Regions from separate parts of the Bradyrhizobium sp. CAR08 genome, predicted to be linked through region 1. Evidence: predicted binding sites of a transcription regulator. Region 1 holds the regulator's gene; the other holds the start of a gene.
What was found. Region 1 encodes PhoB, which activates phosphate uptake and scavenging genes when phosphate is short. Its sites were predicted from a motif close to TGTCATNNANCTGTCAT; they were not measured.

Region 1 (4,561 bases):
CGCTGCTCTACAACGGGCTGGCGGGACTCAATGTCCAGCTGTTCACCGAGAACACGCCGCCACCGGGATCGAACGAGGGCGGTCTGCTCAACGCCATCGTCGGCTCGCTGATCATGACCGTGATCGGCGTCGGCATCGGCGCGCCGCTCGGCATGTTCGCCGGCACCTATCTCGCCGAATACGGCCGCAACGACCGGCTGACCTCGGTGATCCGCTTCATCAACGACATCCTGCTCTCGGCGCCCTCGATCATCATCGGCCTGTTCATCTACGGCGCCGTGGTGGTGCCGATGCGCGGCTTCTCGGCGATCGCAGGCTCGCTCGCCCTCGCGGTCATCGTGATCCCGGTGGTGCTGCGCACGACCGAGGACATGCTGCTGCTGGTGCCGAACGCGTTGCGCGAGGCGGCCTCGGCGCTCGGCCTGCCGCGTTCGCTGGTGATCAAGCGGATCGCTTATCGGGCTGCCCGATCGGGTCTCATCACCGGCGTGCTGCTCGCGACCGCTCGCGTCGCCGGTGAAACCGCGCCGCTGCTGTTCACCGCGCTATCGAACCAGTTCTTCAGCCTCGGCCTGAACAAGACGATGGCGAACCTGCCTGTGACCATCAACAACTTCGTGCAGAGCCCCTATGCCTATTGGAAGCAGTTGGCCTGGAGCGGGGCGCTGCTCATCACCCTGACCGTTCTTGCCCTTAATATTTTCGCGCGCATCCTTGGCGCCGAGAGGACCGCAAAATGAGTGATCTTTCCGTGTCGATGAGCGCGTCCGGTGGACTGCCGCACGCGGCGGTGCTGCCCGAGGCGCCCCCGAAGGTGACCGTGCGTAACCTGAACTTCTATTACGGCGAGCACCATGCGCTGAAGAACATCAACCTGACGCTCGGCGCCAACCGCGTTACGGCGTTCATCGGACCGTCGGGCTGCGGCAAGTCGACCCTGCTGCGCATCTTCAACCGGATGTACGACCTCTATCCCGGCCAGCGCGCCACCGGTCAGCTGATGCTCGATCAGACCAACATCCTCGACCCCAGGCTGGACCTCAATTTGCTGCGCGCCCGCGTCGGCATGGTGTTCCAGAAGCCGACGCCGTTCCCGATGACGATCTACGAGAACATCGCGTTCGGCATCCGTCTCTATGAGAAGATCTCGAAGTCCGAGATGGACGGCCGCGTCGAGAAGGCGCTGCGCGGCGGCGCGCTGTGGAACGAGGTCAAGGACAAGCTCAACGCCTCCGGCCTGTCGCTCTCCGGCGGCCAGCAGCAGCGCCTCTGCATCGCCCGCACCGTCGCGGTGCGGCCCGAGGTGATCCTGTTCGACGAACCCTGTTCGGCGCTCGACCCGATCTCGACCGCCAAGGTCGAGGAGCTGATCCAGGAGCTGTCCGAGGATTACACGATCGCTATCGTCACCCACAACATGCAACAGGCGGCGCGCGTCTCCGACAAGACCGCCTTCATGTATCTCGGCGAGCTGATAGAGTTCGACGACACCAGCAAGATCTTCACGTCGCCGTCAGATCGGCGCACGCAGGATTACATCACCGGCCGGTTCGGCTAGGAGACGCGACATGGGTTCTGAACATACCGCAAAGGCTTTCGACACCGACCTCCAGGAACTCACTCGCCTGGTCGCCGAGATGGGCGGCATCGCCGAGCGCATGATCGTCGAGTCCGTCGACGCGCTGATCCGCCGCGACGTCCCGCTCGGCCAGCGCGTCGTCGCCATCGACACCGAGCTCGACGCGCTGCAGAAGCGCATCGAGGAGCGTGCGGTGCTCACCATCGCCCGCCGCCAGCCGATGGCGGTCGATCTGCGCGAGATCGTCGGCGCCATGCGCGTCGCGACCGATCTCGAGCGCATCGGCGACCTCGCCAAGAACATGGGCAAGCGCGTCGCGGCGCTGGAGACGGACTTCCATCCGCTCAAGCTGTTCCGCGGCCTCGAGCACATGACCGACCTCGTGCAGCAGCAGGTCAAGTCGGTGCTGGACGCCTATGCCGCGCATGATCTGCCGGCGGCGATGGCGGTCTGGAAGGGCGACGAGGAGGTCGACGCCATCTGCACCTCGCTGTTCCGCGAGCTCCTCACCTACATGATGGAGGATCCGCGCAACATCTCGTTCTGCATCCATCTGATGTTCTGCGCCAAGAACATCGAGCGGATCGGCGACCACGCCACCAACATCGCCGAGACCGTGTTCTACATGATCGAGGGCCAGGCCATCACCGACAAGCGGCCGAAGGGCGACATGACGACCTTCGCCAACACGGTACCGAACACCTGAAGACTTAGGGAGCGACGACCCGATGGGCGCACGCATTATGGTGGTTGAGGACGAGGAAGCCCTGACCGAGCTTCTCCGCTACAACCTCGAAGGCGACGGCTATGACGTCGAGACGGTGATGCGCGGCGACGACGCCGACACCCGCCTCAAGGAGCACATCCCCGATCTGATCGTGCTCGACTGGATGCTGCCGGGCCTGTCAGGCATCGAATTGTGCCGGCGGCTTCGCACCCGTCCCGAGACCAAGCAGCTCCCGATCATCATGCTCACCGCGCGCGGCGAGGAGAGCGAGCGGGTGCGGGGTCTTGCGACCGGCGCCGACGATTACATCGTCAAGCCGTTCTCGGTGCCGGAGCTGCTGGCGCGCGTGAAAGGCCTGCTGCGGCGCGCAAGCCCGGAGCGGCTCGCGACGGTGCTTGCTTTTGGCGACATCGAGCTCGACCGCGACAAGCGCCGCGTGGCGCGCTCGGGCCGGCCGATCGATCTCGGTCCGACCGAATATCGCCTGCTGGAGTTCTTCCTGGAGCATCCGGGGCGCGTGTTCTCGCGCGAGCAACTGCTCGACAGCGTCTGGGGTCGCGACATCTATATCGACGAGCGCACCGTCGACGTGCATATCGGCCGCCTGCGCAAGCTGCTCAATCTCGGCCGCGAGCAGGACCCGATCCGCACCGTCCGCGGCGCCGGCTACGCGCTGGATGATCGGTTTGCCAAGGCGGAGCAGGTGTAGGGTTGCAGGCTTGTTTGTTGGCGAGTTGTCCCTGCATTCTCAGCCGTCGTCCCGGACAAGCGAGCGAAGCGAGCGCTGATCCGGGCCCATAACCACCGAACGTGGTTTGGCGAAGACTCGGAGTGACCCCTTCCGCACGATTATTGCGTGCTCGGAGTATGGGTCCCGGCCCCCCGTGCGCAATTGCGCACTAGGCCGGGACGACGCTGAAATTGTTGAATCGTCTTCGCGCGACGACTTGCCGTGATTACCGCGGACCCGGCTTCACCGGTGCGCGGCGCCGATCCGACGCCGGCTGGTACGCAACGCGCGAGTGCTGGGCGCAATAGGGCAGTCCGGACAGCGCCCTTCCACCGCAGAAGAAGAAGTCCGGGCTCGAGGGATCGCCGACCGGCCAGTGGCAGGTCGCCTCGTTCAATTCCAGCAGCGACAGCCGCTGGCTCATCGGCACCACGTTGTCATAGGTGACCGGATCCGGCTCAGCCTCCACCTCGAAGGCCTGCGCCAGCGCGGTGTTGCCGCGCGAGATCGGGCGGCTCACCCGCATCATGTGCTGCGCGGGGCGCGCCTTGCGCGGCCGCGGCGCTGCCGATGATGGGCTCTTGGCGCGGCCCGAAAGGCCGAGCCTGTGCACTTTGCCGATCACGGCATTGCGGGTCACATTGCCGAGCTCCGCCGCGATCTGGCTGGCCGAAAGTCCGGCCTCCCAGAGCTTTTTCAGCTGCTCGACGCGATCATCGGACCAGGTCAAAACCGTCATTGCACCCTTTCCCTCGCTGCGCGCCAGCCATCCTGGGGCCTCGCAGCGAATGCCTAAGCCTTCAAAAACCCGTGCCGCCAGAATCCCTTAAGGCTCGCCGGGCGCGTCTTGAACGCCCGAACGTTTACGCCGGTACATAAGGACTTAAAGATCAGAACCACTGCACGAGATGTCGTATCTGACAATCCAAACGCTACAATATGGCGTGACTCCCGCGCAAGAGTCCGCCGACTCGCTTCCACATGTTCCGTGGCCAAATCCCGCAAAATCGGCACCGCAAGACTACGGATTCAGCGTTTCGCGAGGCTTTCCGGGCGGCATTGACACCCGTTTCACCAGGCCTAAGATAGTCGCACGTGCCGCCCTCAAGAGGCGGCACGTTTCGTTTTCCGGGCCGGTCGATGGTGCGTTGCGCAATGCACGCTCACTCCGTCCGCAACATTCAAGTGACCATCATGACTAACAGCGCAGCGCCGCATTTGCTCCCCGTTTTCGCCAGGTCCGACCTTGGTTTCGAGCGTGGCGAAGGCTGCTGGCTGATCGCGACCAATGGCGAGCGCTATCTCGATTTCACCTCCGGGGTGGCGGTGAATGCGCTCGGCCATGCCCATCCGGCGCTGGTCGCGGCGTTGCAGGAGCAGGCCACCAAGCTCTGGCACATGTCGAATCTGTTCCAGAGCCCGGACGGCGAAAAGCTCGCCGCGCGCCTGTGCAATGAAAGTTTCGCGGATTTCGTGTTCTTCTGCAATTCCGGCGCCGAAGCGCTGGAATGCGTGATCAAGGTCG
Region 2 (4,561 bases), on a different contig from region 1:
ACAAATGGTAGCGGGCGGCGGCACGGGAGCGAAATCGCACGATTCCAGCGATTAACCACGTCCGCTCGTCTGGATTGCAGGTAAGGGCGACATTCAGCCGCGCGTGGACGGTTGCAGCGAATGTGTTAGTTTCCCACATATCGAATGGGTTCGGAGCCCCGATTGTTAGCCAGAATTTAGTCGGCAGACATCGGTATCCGAGATAGAATTTGACGAACCGGCGGCATGGCGACCCTCATGCCGGACCGGACCAACCAACGGGAATTCGACCATGTCGGACCTAGACCGCAATTACGCTTCTCCTTTCGGCAGGGCCGCCGGGCGTGTTGACGCCGCGACGGTCGATGCCGGCCTGCGCGCCTACATGCTGCGCATCTACAACTACATGAGCATCGGCCTGGCCATCACCGGCCTTGCCGCCCTCGGCGTCTACATGGCCGCCGTGACGGACGTTCCGACCCCGGAAGCCGTGCGGGTCGGCAAGCTGTTCCTGACGCCGTTCGGCTACGCGATGTTCGTCAGCCCCCTGAAGTGGCTGTTCATGCTCGCGCCGCTCGCCATGGTGTTCGTGATCTCGGCAGGCATCAACCGGCTCGCTCCTTCGACCGCCCAGATCCTGTTCTGGGTGTTCGCGGCACTGATGGGCGTCTCGCTGTCCTCGATCTTCCTGGTGTTCACGCACACCTCGATCGTCCGGGTGTTCTTCATCACCGCGGCGACCTTCGGCGCGCTCAGCCTCTACGGTTACACCACCAAGCGTGACATGAGCGGAATGGGTTCGTTCCTGTTCATGGGCCTGATCGGCATCGTCATCGCGAGCCTGGTGAACCTGTTCCTGGCGAGCTCGGTGCTGCAGTTCGTCGTGTCGGTGGTCGGCGTGCTGGTGTTCGCGGGCCTCACCGCCTGGGATACCCAGCGGCTGAAGAACGACTACATCTACGGTTACGCTTCGGCCGGCGGTGACATCGCAGAGCGTGCGGCCATCACCGGCGCGCTGTCGCTGTACCTGAACTTCATCAACTTGTTCACGCTGCTCCTGCAGCTCCTCGGCCAGCGCGACTAAGCGCCAGCCCAGAGTGGACGACAGCAACCCCCGGCCGAGAGGCCGGGGTTTTTGTTTGGGGCGAGCCTCTCAACACCCACCGTCATTGCGAGCGCAGCGAAGCAATCCAGAGTCCCTCCGCTGGTGCATTTCTGGATTGCTTCGTCGCAAGGGCTCCTCGCAAGGACGGAGTATGAGGAAGCACGGTTGCCTCTTCCAGCCGCCCCGGGAAGGCTCTAATCTTGCGGCATGTCCGCACCCGATATCAGGCCCACCACCGAGGCCGACCTCCCCGCCATCACGGCCATCTATCGGCAGGCTGTCCGCGAGGGCACCGCGACGTTCGAGCTGGAGCCGCCCGACCTTGCCGAGATGACGCGCCGCTACCGCACGCTGATCGATGGCGGCTACCCCTATTTCGTCGCCATCCTCGACGGGCGCGTCGCCGGCTACGCCTATGCCGGTGCCTACCGGCCCCGCCCGGCCTACCGCTTCACGGTCGAGAACTCGATCTATCTCGATCCATCCTTCCACCGCCGCGGCATCGGGGCGCTCCTGCTGGAGCGGCTGATCGTCGAATGCGAGGCACGCGGCTTCCGTCAGATGATCGCGGTAATCGGGGATTCCACCAATGCCGGCTCGATCGGCGTGCACACCAGGGCCGGCTTCAAAATGATCGGCACGCATCCCAGCGTCGGGCTGAAATTCGGCCGCTGGCTGGACACGGTAATGATGCAGCGGAGCCTCGGCGAGGGCGCCAAGAGCGTGCCGGGGAAGTAAGGCCCGTAGCCCGGGTGAGCGAAGCGATACCCGGGAACGCTGCAAGCAAAGACCCGGATGTCGCTACGCTCATCCGGGCTACTGGATCCCTGCTACACCACCGCCAATTTGCGATCGATCACCAGGAGCACGCGCTCCAGTTCGTGGCCGCGGCGCAGGATCAAGCCCGTCGCCGAGATCACGCTGTACATGCCCTGCTTGCGCGCGAGGCGCGGATCCTTCTCGATACGATAGATCGGCACTTCCGAGGCGCGGCGAAAGACCGAGAACACAGCGCGATCCCTGAGGAAGTCGATGGCATAGTCGCGCCACTCGCCTTCGGCAACCATCCGGCCGTAGAGATTGAGAATACGGTGCAGCTCGAGCCGGTTGAACGTCACGCGGCTCAGTTGCGCATTCGAAGCGGCGGGGCGCGCCGCCGCACGCTGTTCGCTCGGATCGGTATCCTCCGACAGACTCATAGGCCGCCTCCTGTCGCATCAGCATGACCGCGTCCGGGAAGACCGTCCCTCGACCGCGGATCATGACGGTTGCATGATCGCGCCAACTGTTCCCCACCGCAAGGGCCCTTGGAAGGACCTTGGAATCGGAGCCAATCCGCCCACACGCAGCGGTGGAACTCTGTCGCGGCAAACCGTCACGGGATCGTTAGCAGGAATCATAGTGTCGCCGCTTTTCCGCCAAGCGACTGCCGCCCTGCGTTGCGAAAAGACCTATGTGCGTTGACCCGGTCCTTTCGGTTCCGGATTCCTCAGCCCCCAGCCCCCCGGGGCCGTCAGGATCGGGTCTGTTCGCACGACAAGGAGGGCCAACGCGAGTTGGTCCTTTTTTGTTTGAGTCGATTTGTTTGGGTCGGGATGTTTCTGCCTCGACGGATATCTCACCATCTCAGCAAAAACTCTTTCCCCTCATCCTGAGGAGCCGCGAAGCGGCGTCTCGAAGGATCGAGGCCGAGCTGCCTCAGCAGGGCCTGCATGGTTCGAGACGGCGCTGACGCGCCTCCTCACCATGAGGATTGAGAGTGTGCTTGAGTCGGAAGATTCGAAGTGCGCGTCAGTGCAGCGACGTATACGCCGCGCCCAGCATCGGGCCCGGTCTCTCCCGGCTGCCGTCCTGGACATAGACCACGGCACCGTCGACGCCGTCACGCGTGAGGTTCTCGATCGGCACCGTCCAGCTTTCCGGGCGGCCGGTCCAGTCGCCTACCTTCAGCAGATTGCGCACCACGTTGTGATAGATGACCTGCTGTCCGCGATTTTCGCCGCGACTGATCGCGATCGGCACCGACTTCGCAATCGAGCAGATCCAGACCTCGCCGTGGGACGCCGTCGGCTCCTTGCTCGCGGCCACCGAGACGTTGATCTGCTTGCCCGCGAGCGACATCGTCACCGGCACGCTCATCACACCAGTGCCCGTCTCGGTTTTGCCGATGGCGCTTTCGATGCCGGTGCGGTCGCTGCCGACGACATGCGTGGAGCCGTTGACCACGACCTGCGGCGTGTAGACTTCGCGGTCGCCGCGCATGCGCGAATACGCACGCTGCCGTGCAGAGAAGCGCGAATCGGCCAATGTGTCCTTCCAGCCGAGATAGTCCCAATAGTCGATCGGCATGCTCAGCGCGATGATCGAGGGATCGCGGGCGAGGTCGCCGATGATCTTGTCGGCCGGCGGGCAGGAGGAGCAGCCCTGCGAGGTAAACAACTCGACAACGGCGCGGGGATCAGCCTCGGCAGGGCGGATGACGGCGACGATTGCACAGAGACCAAGAGCTCCCGACCAGAGGGCACCGGACCAGCGTGAAACCAGATGAGAAGCCGTCATTGTTGTCATGTCGAACGCCGCACACCATTGCTCGTGAGAGGGAAATCTTACCGCCGGATGGTCACCGTAATCTTACGGGCCTCACACATTTGTTGTCCGTCCAAGAACCGTACAAGGGGAGGTTCTGTGCCGGGCGGGCCCATCTGAAGCCTGCCGCAAACGCGTGAAGGCGGCCTTGTGATAGGCCGCCTTCGTGTAACCTACTACTCACTTCGCAGTGAGCCACCGTTCACAAATTCGCGCTTACGCCGCGAGCTTGCGTAGTACGTAGTGCAGGATGCCCCCGTTGCGGTAGTATTCGAGTTCGTCCAGCGTATCGATGCGGCAGAGCAGCGAAACGCGCTGCAGCGAACCGTCGCCGGAGACAATCTCCGCGGTCAGCTTCTGGCGCGGCTTGAGGTCGCCAACGAGGCCGCGCAGCGTGACCTTCTCGTCGCCCTTCAGACCGAGCGACGACCAGGAGGTGCCGTCCTCGAAGGTCAGCGGCAGCACGCCCATACCGACCAAATTGGAGCGGTGGATGCGCTCGAAGCTCTGGCAGATCACGGCGCGCACGCCGAGCAGACGGGTGCCCTTCGCGGCCCAGTCGCGCGAGGAGCCGTTGCCGTATTCGGCGCCGGCGAACACCACCAGCGGCACCTGCTCCTGCTGGTATTTCATCGCGGCGTCGTAGATCGACATCTGCTCGCCGTGGGGCCAGTGCTTGGTGAGACCGCCTTCCGGAATATTGCCGTCGGCGCCCTTCAGCATGAAGTTCTTGATGCGGATATTGGCGAAGGTGCCGCGCATCATGACTTCGTGGTTGCCGCGCCGCGTGCCGTACTGGTTGAAGTCGGCCGGACGCACCTGGTGCTCGCTGAGATATTTGCCGGCGGGCGAGGTGAGCTTGATCGAACCGGCCGGCGAGATGTGGTCGGT

Region 2: a site for PhoB is predicted at 2,346-2,362, ahead of ACIPUD_RS32795 (DUF2794 domain-containing protein). Genes of this name have one in related genera too.

What each region holds. Positions count from the first base shown of each region.
Region 1 covers NZ_JBIXJX010000010.1:229,752-234,312, reverse strand. The annotation lists gene pstA (phosphate ABC transporter permease PstA) at 1-740, shown strand, start outside; gene pstB (phosphate ABC transporter ATP-binding protein PstB) at 737-1,558, shown strand; gene phoU (phosphate signaling complex protein PhoU) at 1,569-2,285, shown strand; gene phoB (phosphate regulon transcriptional regulator PhoB) at 2,308-3,015, shown strand; gene ACIPUD_RS22300 (GcrA family cell cycle regulator) at 3,263-3,775, opposite strand; gene ACIPUD_RS22295 (aspartate aminotransferase family protein) at 4,231-4,561, shown strand, end outside.
Region 2 covers NZ_JBIXJX010000021.1:50,915-55,475, reverse strand. The annotation lists gene ACIPUD_RS32810 (ABC transporter permease) at 1-1, shown strand, start outside; gene ACIPUD_RS32805 (Bax inhibitor-1/YccA family protein) at 272-1,063, shown strand; gene ACIPUD_RS32800 (GNAT family N-acetyltransferase) at 1,292-1,822, shown strand; gene ACIPUD_RS32795 (DUF2794 domain-containing protein) at 1,915-2,283, opposite strand; gene ACIPUD_RS32790 (DUF1223 domain-containing protein) at 2,876-3,652, opposite strand; gene acnA (aconitate hydratase AcnA) at 3,887-4,561, opposite strand, start outside.